DNA from 2 places in the Streptomyces sp. NPDC017991 genome. Region 1 is predicted to be linked to the other one. Evidence: riboswitches for the same ligand, from Rfam matches in the RefSeq annotation. Region 1 holds a riboswitch; the other holds the start of a gene.
The links. A riboswitch is a leader RNA that binds a small molecule or an ion and turns the genes downstream of it on or off. The one in region 1 is predicted to bind ZMP and ZTP.

Region 1 (7,176 bases):
GGGAAGGCGAGCAGCACCAGGACCGCGGTGAGCAGCACGTTCCACACGAAGATCGGCATACGGAACATCGTCATGCCGGGCGCGCGCATGCAGATGATGGTGGTGATGAAGTTGACCGCGCCCAGGATGGTGCCGAAGCCCGAGAAGGCCAGACCCATGATCCACATGTCGGCGCCGATGCCCGGCGAGCGGACCGCGTCCGACAGCGGGCTGTAGGCGAACCAGCCGAAGTCGGCCGCGCCCTGCGGGGTGAGGAAGCCGCCGACCGCGATGAGCGAGCCGAACAGGTACAGCCAGTAGGCGAACATGTTCAGCCGCGGGAACGCCACGTCCGGCGCACCGATCTGCAACGGCATGATCCAGTTCGTGAAGCCCGCGAACAGCGGCGTCGCGAACATCAGCAGCATGATCGTGCCGTGCATCGTGAACGCCTGGTTGAACTGCTCGTTCGACATGAACTGCGTGCCGGGACGGGCCAGCTCGGCGCGCATCAGCAGCGCCATGACGCCGCCGATGCAGAAGAACGCGAACGACGTGACCAGGTACATCGTGCCGATCGTCTTGTGGTCCGTGGTGGTCAGCCGGCGGACGCCGGCGAGTCCGGGACGGCGGCCCGGGCGTGGGGGCGCGAGCGCCGGGGTGACAGTGTTGCTCTCCATGCCCCGTCTGTGTCCGCCGGCCCTTCCGACGTCACACCTGGGCGGGGCGGCGAAGATCACCGAAACAGGTGTGACGATCGAGGACCTGCCGGACACGTACGGGACATGAGCAACGACGAGATCTTCGCCGCTGCCTATCGCGAGCACTACTGGGCGGTCAGCCGCTATGTCGCTCGGCGACTGGACGGCCGGACGAGCGAAGTCGAGGAAGTGGTGGCGGAGGTCTTCACCGTCGCCTGGCGGCGCCGCTCCGACCTGCCCGCATCCCCTCTTCCCTGGCTGTACGGAGTGGCACGCAACTGCCTCTCCAACGCGGTACGCGGCTATGGGCGCCGGCGCCGGCTGATGGACAGGCTCGGCAACGACGAGACCGTGCACGGCAGACAGATCGTCGACAGCCCGGACTCCGAGCGGCCCGCCGAGTGGGTGCACGACGCGCTGGCCCGCCTCTCCCCGGCCGACCAGGAGGTACTGCGGCTCACCGCCTGGGAGGAACTGGGGGTCGACGAGATCGCCGTGGCCCTCGGCTGCGGCAGCCGAGCGGCGGCGATGCGACTGCACCGGGCCCGCCGCCGCCTCAGAACCGAGATCGCCCGCATGCGCGTCGTGGTGACCCCGAGCGCCGGGGCCGTCGACACCGACCCTCCGAAGGAGCAGTTCCATGGCTGACGAGCTCGAACTGCTGCGCCGGGCCGACCCGGTGCCCCGCGACGACCCCCGTTTCGGTGAAGGCCCGCTGGGCCACGAGGCCGAGAGCCGGCTGCACCACCTCATGGCAGACGCGGGCGCAGGCACAGGCACGGACGCAGGTGTGGACGCGGATGTGTACGGCGAGCGCCGACCCAGGCCGAGCCGTACCCGCCTCGTCTGGGCGCTCACTGCGACCGTGGTGGTCGCCACAACCGCCACCGCGCTCCTCCTCGCGGGCCCGAGCACCACCCCGGCCGTGGCCGCGCCCCGCCCGCTGGTGGTCCGGGCCGACTCCACCCCCGTACCCCTCGACAGGCTGGTCGAGCGGGCCCGGCGGGACGCGGCGGACGGTTCGGCAGGGCTGCGCAAGGGCACGCATGTGCAGTCCTGGAGCGTGGGCATGTCGGAGGACGAGCCGCCGATCACCCTGCCCGTGGAACGCGTCGTGCGCTGGAACGCCGACGACAGCCACACGGAGCTGGTCGTCGCGACCGACCCGCGCCACCCCGGCCGGCGGGTCCTCAGCGACGCGGACGACGGCCCGCGCCTCGTCGACGACGGGCACGTCATCAGCGAGCAGACCTTCCCGCCGAGCTGGAGCGACGCCCCGCCCCAGTCACCGCCCCCGCACGACGCCACGCGGCTGCGCGCCTACCTGCGGGAAGCGCAGCACATCGACACCCCGCTGACCACGCGCGCACTGCTGGACGCCACGGCGGTGCTGCTCGACACCTGGACCCTCGGCGCCCGCGAGAACGCCGCGCTCGCCCGGCTCCTCGCGGACGCGAAGGGGCTGAGGTCGGTCGGCCAGGTGACCGACCGCCTCGGCCGCCTCGGCCAGGCGTACGTGTACGACGGCGCCGGTTACCGCCGGATGCTGATCATGGACCCGGCCACCGGTGCCGTACTGGGCCTGGAGGACACCGCGGCCGTCGACGAACCCGAGTACGGCGTCGAGGCGGGCGACGTCATGGACTACAGCGCGTGGATCCGCTGATCGGTCCGCAGCGGGTCCGCATCAGGCACCGGTCTGCTGGACGGCCGCCTCGACGGTCTGGGCCAGCAGCGTGGCGATCGTCATCGGACCGACCCCGCCGGGTACGGGGGTGATCAGCGACGCCCGCTCACGGGCGCTGTCGAAGTCGACGTCCCCGACGTTTCCGGGGTTGTAACCGGCGTCCACGACGACCGCGCCCCGCTTGATGTCCTCCCCGCGGATCAGCCGGGGCCGCCCCACCGCGGCCACCACGATGTCCGCCTCCCGCACGAGCGACGACAGATCGGCGGCCGGGGTGCGCGAGTGGCAGTACGTCACCGTGGCGTCGCGGCCGAGCAGCAGCATGCCCACCGGCTTGCCGAGGATCGCGCTGCGGCCCACCACCACGGCACGCCTGCCGGCCGGATCGACGTCGTACTCGTCGAGGAGGCGCATGATCCCGCCCGGCGTGCACGAGGAGAAGCCGGGCAGCCCGAAACTCATCGCGGAGAACGACGCCAGGGTCACCCCGTCGACGTCCTTCTCCGGAGCGATCGCCTCGAAAGCCGCCCGCTCGTCGATGTGGTGCCCCATCGGGTGCTGGAGCAGGATGCCGTGCACGGTGGGGTCGGCGGACAGCTCGGTGAGGGTGCCGATCAGTTCGGCGGTCGTGGTCGCGGCGGGCAGGGACACGTGCCGTGACGCGATACCGGCCTTGCGGGAACGGTTCTGCTTCATGCGTACGTAGGTGACGGACGCCGGGTCCTCGCCCACCAGCACGGTCGCGAGACAGGGCGTCACCCCCGTGCGTCCGGTGAGGTCGGCCGCCCGCTGCGCCGTCTCCTCGACGATCCGCCGGGCGAGACCGGTGCCGTCCATGAGTGTGGCCTGGGACATGTGCTGCTCCTGAGCGTCGTGGAGGATGCCCAGGCGCGCGGCTCAGACGATTGCGTCGGGCCGCTCCCCGGTGGTGGTCCACCTCAGCGCCAGTCACGACCTGCGGCTATTTTACGCCAGGCCCCGGGCCTCGCCCGGCCGTCGTTTCGGCTGCGGGCCGGTGGGGGCCTGTCGCGCGGTTCCCCGCGCCCGCTTGCGGGGCACGGCCTTCAGCTTTCGTTCGCCAGGAACGCGGTCGCCTGGGCCTCCACGCGTACGGCTCCGATCGCTCCCGCCCAGCGTGCGACCTCCGTGGCGAGGGCTGTGGCGGCCGGTTCGTCGCCCGTGTCGCGGGCCAGGACGGCCAGGAGCATCTGCTGGGAGAGGGTGCCGGGGACGTTCCCGGCACGGGCGCCGAGAGAGGTCGCCCGGGTCCAGCGCTCCCGCGCCCGGTCGTGGTCGAGGTTGTCGTGGTCGTGGTCGCCGAGATGGCGCAGCGCCTCACGGGCCAGGAGGTCGTCGGCCGACTCCCCGGCGTCCAGGGCGAGTTCGTAGTGCGCCGGCGCCTCGTCCCGCTCGGCGAACAGGTTGTCGACGATCAGTCCGAGATACATCCGCGCCCAGCCCCGGCGTACGTCGTCGGCAGCCCGTTCGCACAACTCGTCCGCGCGCCGCCGCAGTTCCGCCAGCTCGGCGGGGTCCTTGCCCGCCGGACCGAACCGGAAGGTGCCGTCCCCGAGCAGCAGACGAAAGTACGCGTACCGCAGCCGTACGAAGTCCAGGTCCCAGAGCCCGACCGGCTCGGTGAGTCCGCCGATCGCCGTGTCCGCGGCGGCGATCCGGGCGTCCGCGGTGTCCGTACCGCCGAACCAGTCGCGCTCCAGGGCGATCTGCGCCCCGGCGAGAGCGAGAGCCGCCCGGTCGCGCGGCTCGCTGGTGACGGTGGCGTCGAGGAGGCATAACGCGCGCTGCCACCGTCCGGCCCGGGCCAGTTCACGCGCCGCGGCGGTGACCTCGTCCACCGGGAGGGCGGCATGAGGCGTGCTCGTCTTTGTCATGGCGAGGAAGGTAGTAAGCAGAAAAACCATCCACAAGGCAACTATTGCGCGACTTCAGGACATCGGGCCACTGCCGCCTCGGGTACCGGCGGAAGGATCACCGACGAGAACGCGCCGCCCGCAGTGCCGACCGAAGAAGAGCAGCGGACACGCGTCGGCCCGCCCCGCGAGCCGGCCGAGGCCGCGACGGCCGCCCCGGGCTCAGCCGGGCCGAGAAGGTCCAGGTCAGACGCGAGGTGATCCGGACCCTCGGCGTCATCCCTCGGCGTCCCGGGCCTGGAGCACGGTCTGATCGACGATCCTGCCGTCGCGCAGCGACATCATCGAGTTGGCAAGCACCCTGACGCCGTCGGGGTACAGACAAGGTTCCGGGTCGTCCGCGTACAGCGACAGCAGTGCCGTCGCGTCCTGGCCTTCGATGCCCCGGCGCAGTGTTTCGGTGTCGAAGCCGGGGCCTGCCGCGGTGTCCATGACTTCGAGACTCCTCCCGCACGGGAACCTCGGCAAGCGCAGGCGTATCGATGCGCCTGTCGGGTGAGGGGCCGGGCGGGGCCGTGTCCGCGGGCAGCTTGTCACCGTTGCTGAAAGCATGATCTCAACACGACGTATTGTCGCCGCCGTTGGTCTCGCCATCAGCGTCACGGGGCTTGCCGTACCTTCCGCGAGCGCCGCCACGGTCCCCGAGACGGGAAAACTGGACCCGATCGCGGAACTCGACCAGATCGCCGTGAGCGACCTCCCCGTCGAGCACCGGAACAAGATTCCGAAGATCTCCGACGGGATCCAGTCCCTCAACCAGCTGAACGGCCTCTACCAGCTGGAGCAGCTGCACCAGGTGACCGACCTCGCCGCCCCCGTCACCGGCCTGCTCCCCGCCATCGAGTACTGAGTCGTCGAGTACGGAGACGTCCGGTACCGGGCCGGTCCCTCGCCGTGTGCGTCGCAGCAAGGCCCGGTGATGATCCGGTGGTCATCGGCGCTGCCCGGATGCGCGCGCGAGCGGTCCGGGTGAGGCTGAGGGCATGTCGGAACACCCCGCAGTACTCGTGCATCCGCCGCGCGGCGACGGCGGCCGGCGCGTGACGGTCCACGGCGAGCCGATCGGCACCGCCATGAACCTCCCGGACGTCGTCGAGTTCCTGCGCCGCGCCGGACTGGAGTTCGACGAGAACGAGGTCGCGGTGTCACCGCTCATCGAGTGGCGCGGCGGAGGCTCCTCGTACTGGGGGCCGGAGCCAGGACACTGACATGAGCACGGGCCCCCTGCACGCATCCGCGCAGGGGGCCCGTGGTCCGTCAGCAGATGCTCTGTGTGCTGTTGACCAGCGTGTTGTTGCGGAACGTCGTGTTGGTGCCGCAGGGACTCTCCCTGATCACGGAGTTCGTCACCGTCAGGTTCTGGACGGTGATGTCCGAGTTGTTGGGGAACTCCGAGCGCGCGGCCAGCCGGATCTCCCCGCCGCCCGTGACGCTCCCGCTCTGCGCGGCGAGGTTCACGTTGTAGCAGTTCTCGATCAGGATCGCGTTGTTGCCGGTGTTGGAGATCGTGACCCGGTCGATGGTCGCGCCGCCGCTCTCCGAGACACAGAAGACACCCCGGCCGCCACCGCGCGCGACGACCTCGCCGACCCGCACGTTGGTCGCGTAGCTGCTGCCGATCCGGCCGTTGCGGTTGGCCATCCGGAAGGCCGCGTAGCCGGTGCCGGCCCCGGCGCCGTCAGCGTCCACCTTGGTGACGGTGGCGTTGACCGTCTGGTTCAGCAGCAGGCCCGACTCGCCCACGTTGCGCGCGGTGACCGTGCCGATGGTGATGCCGTCGACCCCGTACGTCTCCACGGCGTGGCTGCTCGCCCCGGACACGTAGACGTTGTCGATACGGACGTTGCGGGTCCACTGGCTGGTGTCGCCGCGGTTGTCGATGCGGACGCCGAGACCGGCCGACAGGCGCATGTCGATCTGGCCGAGGACCACGTTGGTGACGTTGCGCATGAAGATGCCGTAGAGCGGGGCTCCGGTGACGTTCAGGTGCTGGACCTCGATGTCCTGTACGCCGCGTGCGTAGACCGGTGCCTGGTCGCCGGTGCCCGAACCGGTGACGTTGATGGTGCCGCACACGTCGAGCACGGTGTAGCTCGGCAGCGAGACCCTGGAGCCGGCGCTGATGGTGCCCGAGCCGCGTACGACGACCCGTTCCTTCGACGTGCGACCCGCCGTGAGGCTGCTGACGGCCGCCTGCATCGCGGCCCGCATGTCGGTTCCGGTGTAGACGACACCGCTGCCGCGCCGGGCGGTCCACGTACTGCCGCTGAGCGTGGCCTCGGCCTGGTACGAACCCTCCCCGCACGCTGCCGCCGCCTGCCGCGGCGCCGCGCCCGGCGGGGCGGCACTCGCGGGGGCGGCACTGGCCGGGGCGGTGAGCAGGGCAGCCGCCGTGACCAGGGTCGTTGCACAGGTGGCGATGACACCTGTGCCCCTGAGACGGGGCCGTGGGGTCGAGCTGGTGAGGTGTGGGGTCGAGCGAGTGAGGTGAGGTGCGGCTCTGCGTCCCATCTCGTCTTCTCCTGTGTGGGGGTGGATAGCAAGCGTTTTCTACGTGGGGGTGCGGTGAGTGTGGCAAGGGCTTTCTGGGGCGTCAAGGGCCCGGAGAGGCGCGGCTGTCGGTCACATCTCGCGGTGTACGAGGTGGTCGAGGAGTGCCCGCAGGTCGTCGGTGGTGCGGGTGGTGCGGGCCGCCGAGGGAACGCTGTCGAGGCAGGCGCCGACGGTGGCGATGTGCCGGCGGGCCTCCGCCGTCGCGGCCCCGCGCCCGCCGATGTCCTCGATCAGGGCCGCGGCGCGCCGGGCGTCCGCCGCGTCGAGGGGGTCGGCGGAGTCCAGGAGACGGGCGAGCGGCCGGGCGCCCGGAGCGCCGAGGGCG
Region 2 (7,176 bases), on a different contig from region 1:
GTCCCGGAACACACCGCCGCACCGAGGGCACACAGCATTCCAAAAAGCGCAAAATGACCGTGGAACAGGGAGAGTTGGGGGAGCCGCTTGTACAACCGGGCCGCGTGATCTTTACGCTGTCGGACTGACGAGCCCGGCGGACGGGCCGGACGGGGGAGAGACATGGCGGAGCAGCGCAGAAGACTTCGGTCCAGCACGGTCGTACTCGGTGGCATGGGCATTCTCGCAACGGCCCTCACCTCGTGCGGTTCCGATCCCGACCGCCGCTGTGTGGATCGCGACAGCTACGACTACGCGGGCGGCTACAAGGTCGTCGCCGACAAGAACTGCGCCTCCGGCTCCACCTCGGCGGGCAGGAAACGCGGGACGAGCGGGAGCGGCACGGTCGACGCCGCCTGGTACTACGACGCCGACGTCGCCGCAGGCCGCGCCGAGGACGGCACCTTCAGCCGCAGCGAGGCCGTCGACCGGGACGGCTTCGGCTGCTCGGACTCGGGCAGCGGCGGCGGCTGACCAGGACGCGGAACGCACCGACGGATCTACGGACACGCGACGGTGGAACGCCGAACCATGGAACCCCGCCCCGGCTGGCAGCGAACAGTCGAGGACCAGGGCCTCATCTACCCCCTCACCCGCCACCCGGACGACTCCCTGCGCCCGTACTGGGACGAGTCCGCCCACTACGTCTTCTCCCTGCCCGAGATCGAGGCCCTGGAGCAGGTCGTCGAGGAACTCCACACGATGTGCCTGGCCGCGGCCGAGTACCTCGTCACCGAGAACCGCCTCGCCGACCTCGGGATCACCGACCCGCGCGTGGCGGAGCCGGTCGCCGAGGCCTGGCGCCGCCGCGCCGAACTCCCCTCCCTGTACGGGCGTTTCGATCTCCGCTACGACGGCACGGGCCCGGCGAAGCTCCTGGAGTACAACGCCGACACCCCGACCTCGCTCGTCGAGGCCGCGAGCCCCCAGTGGTTCTGGATGGAGGAACGCTTCCCCGGCGCCGACCAGTGGAACTCCCTCCACGAACGGCTCGTCGAAGCCTGGCGGAAGCAGGCCCCCCTCCTTCCGCCCGGCAGCCCTCTCTACTTCGCGCACTCCGCCGCCGACGAACTCGGCGAGGACCTCATGACGGTCGGATATCTGAAGGAGACCGCGGAACAGGCCGGCCTCGACACCGCCTGGATCGCGATGGAGGAGATCGGCTGGGACCGTCTCTCCGGACGCTTCGTCGACAAGCAGCTCCGCTTCATCCGCAGCTGCTTCAAGCTCTATCCCTGGGAATGGCTCACCACCGACCGCTTCGCCCCGCATGTCCTGGCCACCCTCGACAACGGCGGTGGCACGGGCACGACGATGTGGATCGAACCCGCCTGGAAGATGCTGCTCAGCAACAAGGCCCTCCTCGCGATCCTCTGGGAGCTGTACCCGGACCACCCGAACCTCCTCCCCGCCTACCTCGACGGCCCTCGCGAACTGGCCACCACCGCCGGATACGTGGCCAAGCCCCTCCTCGGCCGCGAGGGCGCCGGCGTCACCGTCCACGAACCGGGCCCCGGACCCGTGGTCCTCCGCGAGGAGGCCTGCTGCTATCAGGAGCTGGCGCCTCTGCCGTCCTTCGACGGCAACCGGGTCGTCCTCGGCGCCTGGGTCGTCGGACACGAATCGGCCGGCCTCGGCATCCGTGAGTCGGCCGGCCTGGTGACGGACGAATACGCACGCTTCCTGCCGCACGTGATCCTGTGACCCACGGCGGACTCACGGCGGGGCCCGGTTCCGACCGCGCCCCGTCGTCGCTCGCATGGTGGACGGCACAACCTCTCCCGCGGGCGCTCCCGGTACGCTGATCCACGGGCCGTGACTGGCGCGCTGGGATGGGATCGACCATCGGGGAGCGGCCCGGGAACCGTGTGCCGTGCGCCTGGGCCGAACCGTGAACGCCGAACGCCACGTCCGGAGGCCGTCATGTCAGAATCCCGCGCACCCCTCTCCACCGAATCCACCGCCTTCCGCAGTGCCCTCGAAGTGATCCGTGCCGTCGAACCCCGGATCGCCGACGCCATCGGGCAGGAGGTCGCCGACCAGCGCGAGATGCTCAAGCTGATCGCCTCCGAGAACTACGCCTCCCCGGCCACCCTCCTCGCGATGGGCAACTGGTTCAGCGACAAGTACGCGGAAGGCACCGTCGGCCGCCGCTTCTACGCCGGCTGCCGCAACGTGGACACCGTGGAGGCCCTCGCCGCCGAGCACGCCCGCGAGCTCTTCGGCGCCGAGCACGCCTACGCCCAGCCGCACTCCGGCATCGACGCCAACCTCGTCGCCTTCTGGGCCGTCCTCGCCCAGCGCGTCGAGGCCCCGGCCCTGGAGAAGGCCGGCGTCCGCAACGTCAACGACCTCTCCGAGGCCGACTGGGCCGAACTGCGCCAGGCCTTCGGCAACCAGCGCATGCTCGGCATGTCCCTGGACGCCGGCGGCCACCTCACCCACGGCTTCCGCCCGAACATCTCCGGCAAGATGTTCGACCAGCGTTCCTACGGCACCGACCCCACCACCGGCCTCATCGACTACGAGGCCCTGCGCGCCACCGCCCGCGAGTTCAAGCCGATGATCATCGTCGCCGGCTACTCCGCCTACCCCCGTCTCGTGAACTTCCGGATCATGCGCGAGATCGCCGACGAGGTCGGTGCCACGCTCATGGTGGACATGGCCCACTTCGCGGGCCTCGTCGCCGGCAAGGTCCTCACCGGGGACTTCGACCCGGTGCCGCACGCCCAGATCGTCACCACGACCACGCACAAGTCGCTGCGCGGCCCGCGCGGCGGCATGGTCCTGTGCGACTCGTCGCTCGCCGACCAGGTCGACCGCGGCTGCCCGATGGTCCTCGGCGGCCCCCTTCCGCACGTCATGGCCGCCAAGGCGGTCGCCCTCGCCGAGGCACGCCGCCCCGAGTTCCGTGACTACGCCCGGGCCGTGGTCGACAACGCCCGCGCCCTCGCCGAGGGCCTGATGCGGCGCGGTGCCACGCTGGTCACCGGCGGCACGGACAACCACCTCAACCTCATCGACGTCGCCTCCTCCTACGGCCTCACCGGCCGCCAGGCCGAGTCGGCCCTGCTCGACTCGGGCATCGTCACCAACCGCAACGCGATCCCCGCCGACCCGAACGGCGCCTGGTACACCTCGGGCATCCGGATCGGCACGCCCGCGCTGACCACCCGGGGCCTCGGGGCCACCGAGATGGACGAGATCGCGGGCCTCATCGACCGCGTCCTCACCACCACGGAGCCGGGCACCACCAAGAAGGGCACCCCTTCCAAGGCCCAGCACATCCTCGACCCGAAGATCGCGGACGAGATCTCCCACCGCGCGACCGACCTCCTGACCGGCTTCCCGCTGTACCCGGAGATCGACCTCGGCTGATGTCCCGGGCGCGGCGCCGGCCACGAGCCCCCGGCCCCACCGCGCCCGGCCCCGCCGCCCCGACCGCCCGCAGTGTTCCGTCCTGCGGGCCGGTAGGGGCTTGTCGCGCAGTTCCCCGCGCCTCTGAGGGGCGACCCCCACCGGGCCCGCGGCCGGACACGTACCGGCGATCGGGGCAGCACCTGTCCCCGACCGGTTCCGGAGCGGGCCCCGGCACCTGAGAGAATGGTGAGCATGGCTTCTGACCGTCCCCGTGTGCTCTCCGGAATCCAGCCCACCGCAGGCTCGTTCCACCTCGGCAACTACCTCGGCGCCGTCCGCCAGTGGGTGGCCCTGCAGGAGTCCCACGACGCCTTCTACATGGTCGTGGACCTGCATGCGATCACCCTTCCGCAGGACCCCGCGGACCTGCGCGCGAACACCCGGCTCGCCGCCGCCCAACTGCTGGCCGCCGGGCTCGACCCCGACCGCTGCACACTCTTCGTCCAGAGCCATGTCCCCGAGCACGCCCAGCTCGCCTGGATCATGAACTGCCTCACCGGCTTCGGCGAGGCCTCCCGCATGACCCAGTTCAAGGACAAGTCCGCCAGACAGGGTGCCGACCGTGCCTCCGTCGGCCTCTTCACGTACCCGATCCTGCAGGTCGCGGACATCCTGCTGTACCAGGCCAACGAGGTCCCCGTGGGTGAGGACCAGCGCCAGCACATCGAGCTGACGCGCGACCTCGCCGAGCGCTTCAACAGCCGCCTGGGGCAGACGTTCACGGTTCCGAAGCCGTACATCCTCAAGGAGACGGCGAAGATCTTCGATCTTCAGGACCCGGCGGTCAAGATGAGCAAGTCGGCGTCGACGCCGAAGGGCCTCATCAACCTCCTCGACGAGCCGAAGGCCACCGCGAAGAAGGTCAGGAGCGCGGTCACCGACACGGACACGGTGATCAGGTTCGACCCCGTGGAGAAGCCGGGCATCAGCAATCTGCTGGGCATCTACTCCACCCTCACCGGCACCGGTGTCGCGGAACTGGAGCAGAAGTACGTCGGCAAGGGCTACGGTGCGCTGAAGACGGACCTGGCGGAGGTCATGGTCGACTTCGTGACGCCCTTCCGGGAGCGCACCCAGCAGTATCTGGACGACCCGGAGACGCTCGACTCGATCCTGGCCAAGGGAGCCGAGAAGGCTCGCGCGGTCGCGGCGGAGACGCTCTCCCAGGCGTACGACAAGGTGGGTTTCCTGCCCGCCAAGCACTGATCGCCGAGCACCGGCCGCCGGTACGGGAACCCGTAGGGGAGTCCGTAGGCGGTCCGGACGAGACCAGGACAACACCGGCACGACATCCGGAACGGGCCCGCACCGCCGTACAGTCGATAGCCGAACCGGCGGCAACCCATGCCTGACCGGAACGCCGACACGGCGGAACAGAACATCGGCACAACGACAGGAGACGACGTGGGGACCGTAACGATCGGTGTGTCGATCGCGGTCCCGGAGCCACACGGCAGCCTGCTCCAGGAGCGGCGCGAGGGCTTCGGCGACCCCGCGGCTTGCGGTATTCCCACCCACGTCACACTGCTGCCGCCGACCGAGGTCGACCGGTCGGCGCTGCCCGCGATCGAGACGCATCTAGTCGAGGTCGCGGCGGCGGGCCGCCCCTTCTCGATGCGGCTGCAGGGCACGGGAACGTTCCGTCCGCTGTCCCCGGTCGTGTTCGTGCAGGTGGTAGAGGGCGCCGAGGCCTGCACCTGGCTGCAGAAGCAGGTCCGGGACGCCTCCGGGCCCGTGGCGCGCGAGCTGCAGTTCCCGTACCACCCCCATGTGACGGTGGCGCACGGCATCGACGACGAGGCGATGGACCGTGCCTTCGAGGAACTGGCGGAGTACGAGGCGCACTGGCCGTGCACCGGCTTCGCGCTCTACGAGCAGGGGCCCGACGGGGTGTGGCGCAGGCTGCGCGACTACGTCTTCGGGGGCGCGGTCGTCCCGCCGCAGGCGTCCCACGTGGAACGGGGCCCGCTCCCGGCGTGCTGACCGGATCGGATTCGGTTCGGATTCGGATTCGTTCGGAAGTGCGGGGATCGCGAGGTCCGGGGTCAGGGGGGAACATGCGCAAGGTGGTGGCGGGGCTCGCTCTTCTCGGCCTCGCGCTGGCCGGATGCGGTACGGACGACGGCAGCGATCGCGCTGGTAGCGACGAGCGCGGTGACGGCAAGGCGAACTCGGCCGGGATGAGCTGGGCGTACGACGAGATCCTCGACGAGGGCAGCCTGTCGGACGTGCTGGCGAACGGCGCCGACGACGTCTGGGCCGTCGGCGCGGTCCTGAGCAGCACCGATCCGTCGTCCGGCGAGTCGTCCGGCGAGTCCTCCAGCGACGGGTTCCTGCTCCACCGCGACGGCACCCGATGGCAGCGGCAGCCGATGCCCGCGGTGCTCGGCGACAGCGTTCACCAGGCCCGCCTCGACGGCCTGGGCTCCGGAGAGTTCCTGCTGACGGCCTCCGCGCAGGACACGACCACGTCGCGCACGGCGCACTGGGACGGCACGGAGTGGACCGTTCTTCCGGAGCTTCCCGGCGGCGGCCGGGTCACCGAGGTGAAGGCGTTCGCGGCCGACGACATCTGGGTGCTGGCCACCGCGTCCCGGTTCCAGCACTGGGACGGCGCGCGGTGGAGCGCCGTGACGCTGCCCGAGGGCGTCACCGCCACCTCGCTCGACGGCGTCGCTTCCGACGACCTGTGGGCGGCCGGCTACCGCGATACCGGTGACGGCACCGACGGCTACGAGATGCAGCAGCCCGCCGCCGTGCACTGGGACGGCGAGGCGTGGCGGCGGACCGACATGCCCGAGTACCGCTACCCCGACCCGGTGCCCGCCGAGCCCGGCGCCTCGGTCGCCCGGGTCCTCGCCTTCGCCGCCGACGACGTCCGCGCGTACGGCACGCACAGCTTCAACCATGGCGAAGGGGAGGACGAGCCCGAGGAAGAGGCCGTTCGGCTGCGCTGGGACGGGTCCCGCTGGAGCAGGGCGGCCGACGCGCGGGGGGACTGCGCCGGACGCGTTCCCGTGGCTCGCGACGGCGCCCGCGGGCTTTTCCTCGACGGCAACCGGTACGCCGACGGTGACGGGGCCTGTACGAAGATCGGGCGGCCCCGGCTGCCCGACGAGGGCGGGGTCAGGGCCGACTCGCGGCAGTCGCTGTGGCTGTCCGCCGTGGAGCCGGTGCCCGGCACCGACCAGGTTCTCGGCGTGGGCCATGTCCAGGTCAACCAGAGCGGTGACCCGATGGACAAGACCGTCATCGTGTCGCTCACGAGGTAGCGCGCGGCTCCGGGGCCGGGTTCGCGGAGTCTGGGGTTCGGTTCGGGGCCGGGCTGCGGGCCGGTGGGGGCTTGTCGCGCAGTTCCCCGTGCCCCTGAAGGGGCACCCCGGGGGCACGGTTACAGCGGCAGGCGGCGGAACAGGCCCCGCGGTACGTGCCGCAGCGCCGACATGACCACCCGTAGCGCCCCCGGCACCCACACCGTCTCGGAGCGGCGGCGCAGGCCCGTCTCGATGGCTGTGGCGACCGCTTCGGGAGTGGTCGCCAGCGGGGCCTCCTCCAGGCCCTGTGTCATCTTGGAGCGGACGAAGCCGGGGCGTACGACCATCACGTGGACGCCCGTGCCGTACAGCGCGTCCCCCAGGCCCTGCGTGAACGCGTCGAGGCCCGCCTTGCTGGAGCCGTAGATGAAGTTGGCGCGGCGGGCCCGCTCGCCCGCCACCG

Region 2: another riboswitch for ZMP and ZTP. It lies ahead of ACH4DZ_RS09890 (glycine hydroxymethyltransferase); the one in region 1 lies ahead of ACH4DZ_RS03955 (bifunctional 5,10-methylenetetrahydrofolate dehydrogenase/5,10-methenyltetrahydrofolate cyclohydrolase).

Annotation. Positions count from the first base shown of each region.
Region 1 covers NZ_JBIRGP010000001.1:903,531-910,706, reverse strand. The annotation lists gene ctaD (cytochrome c oxidase subunit I) at 1-659, opposite strand, end outside; gene ACH4DZ_RS03965 (RNA polymerase sigma factor) at 765-1,328, shown strand; gene ACH4DZ_RS03960 (CU044_5270 family protein) at 1,321-2,346, shown strand; gene ACH4DZ_RS03955 (bifunctional 5,10-methylenetetrahydrofolate dehydrogenase/5,10-methenyltetrahydrofolate cyclohydrolase) at 2,368-3,222, opposite strand; ZMP/ZTP riboswitch at 3,243-3,329, opposite strand; gene ACH4DZ_RS03950 (hypothetical protein) at 3,432-4,259, opposite strand; gene ACH4DZ_RS03945 (hypothetical protein) at 4,515-4,730, opposite strand; gene ACH4DZ_RS03940 (hypothetical protein) at 4,849-5,148, shown strand; gene ACH4DZ_RS03935 (hypothetical protein) at 5,282-5,506, shown strand; gene ACH4DZ_RS03930 (hypothetical protein) at 5,556-6,809, opposite strand; gene ACH4DZ_RS03925 (polyprenyl synthetase family protein) at 6,921-7,176, opposite strand, start outside.
Region 2 covers NZ_JBIRGP010000003.1:317,252-324,427, forward strand. The annotation lists gene ACH4DZ_RS09880 (hypothetical protein) at 163-513, shown strand; gene ACH4DZ_RS09885 (glutathionylspermidine synthase family protein) at 556-1,743, shown strand; ZMP/ZTP riboswitch at 1,845-1,931, shown strand; gene ACH4DZ_RS09890 (glycine hydroxymethyltransferase) at 1,963-3,417, shown strand; gene trpS (tryptophan--tRNA ligase) at 3,652-4,665, shown strand; gene ACH4DZ_RS09900 (2'-5' RNA ligase family protein) at 4,864-5,442, shown strand; gene ACH4DZ_RS09905 (hypothetical protein) at 5,517-6,731, shown strand; gene ACH4DZ_RS09910 (decaprenylphospho-beta-D-erythro-pentofuranosid-2-ulose 2-reductase) at 6,851-7,176, opposite strand, start outside.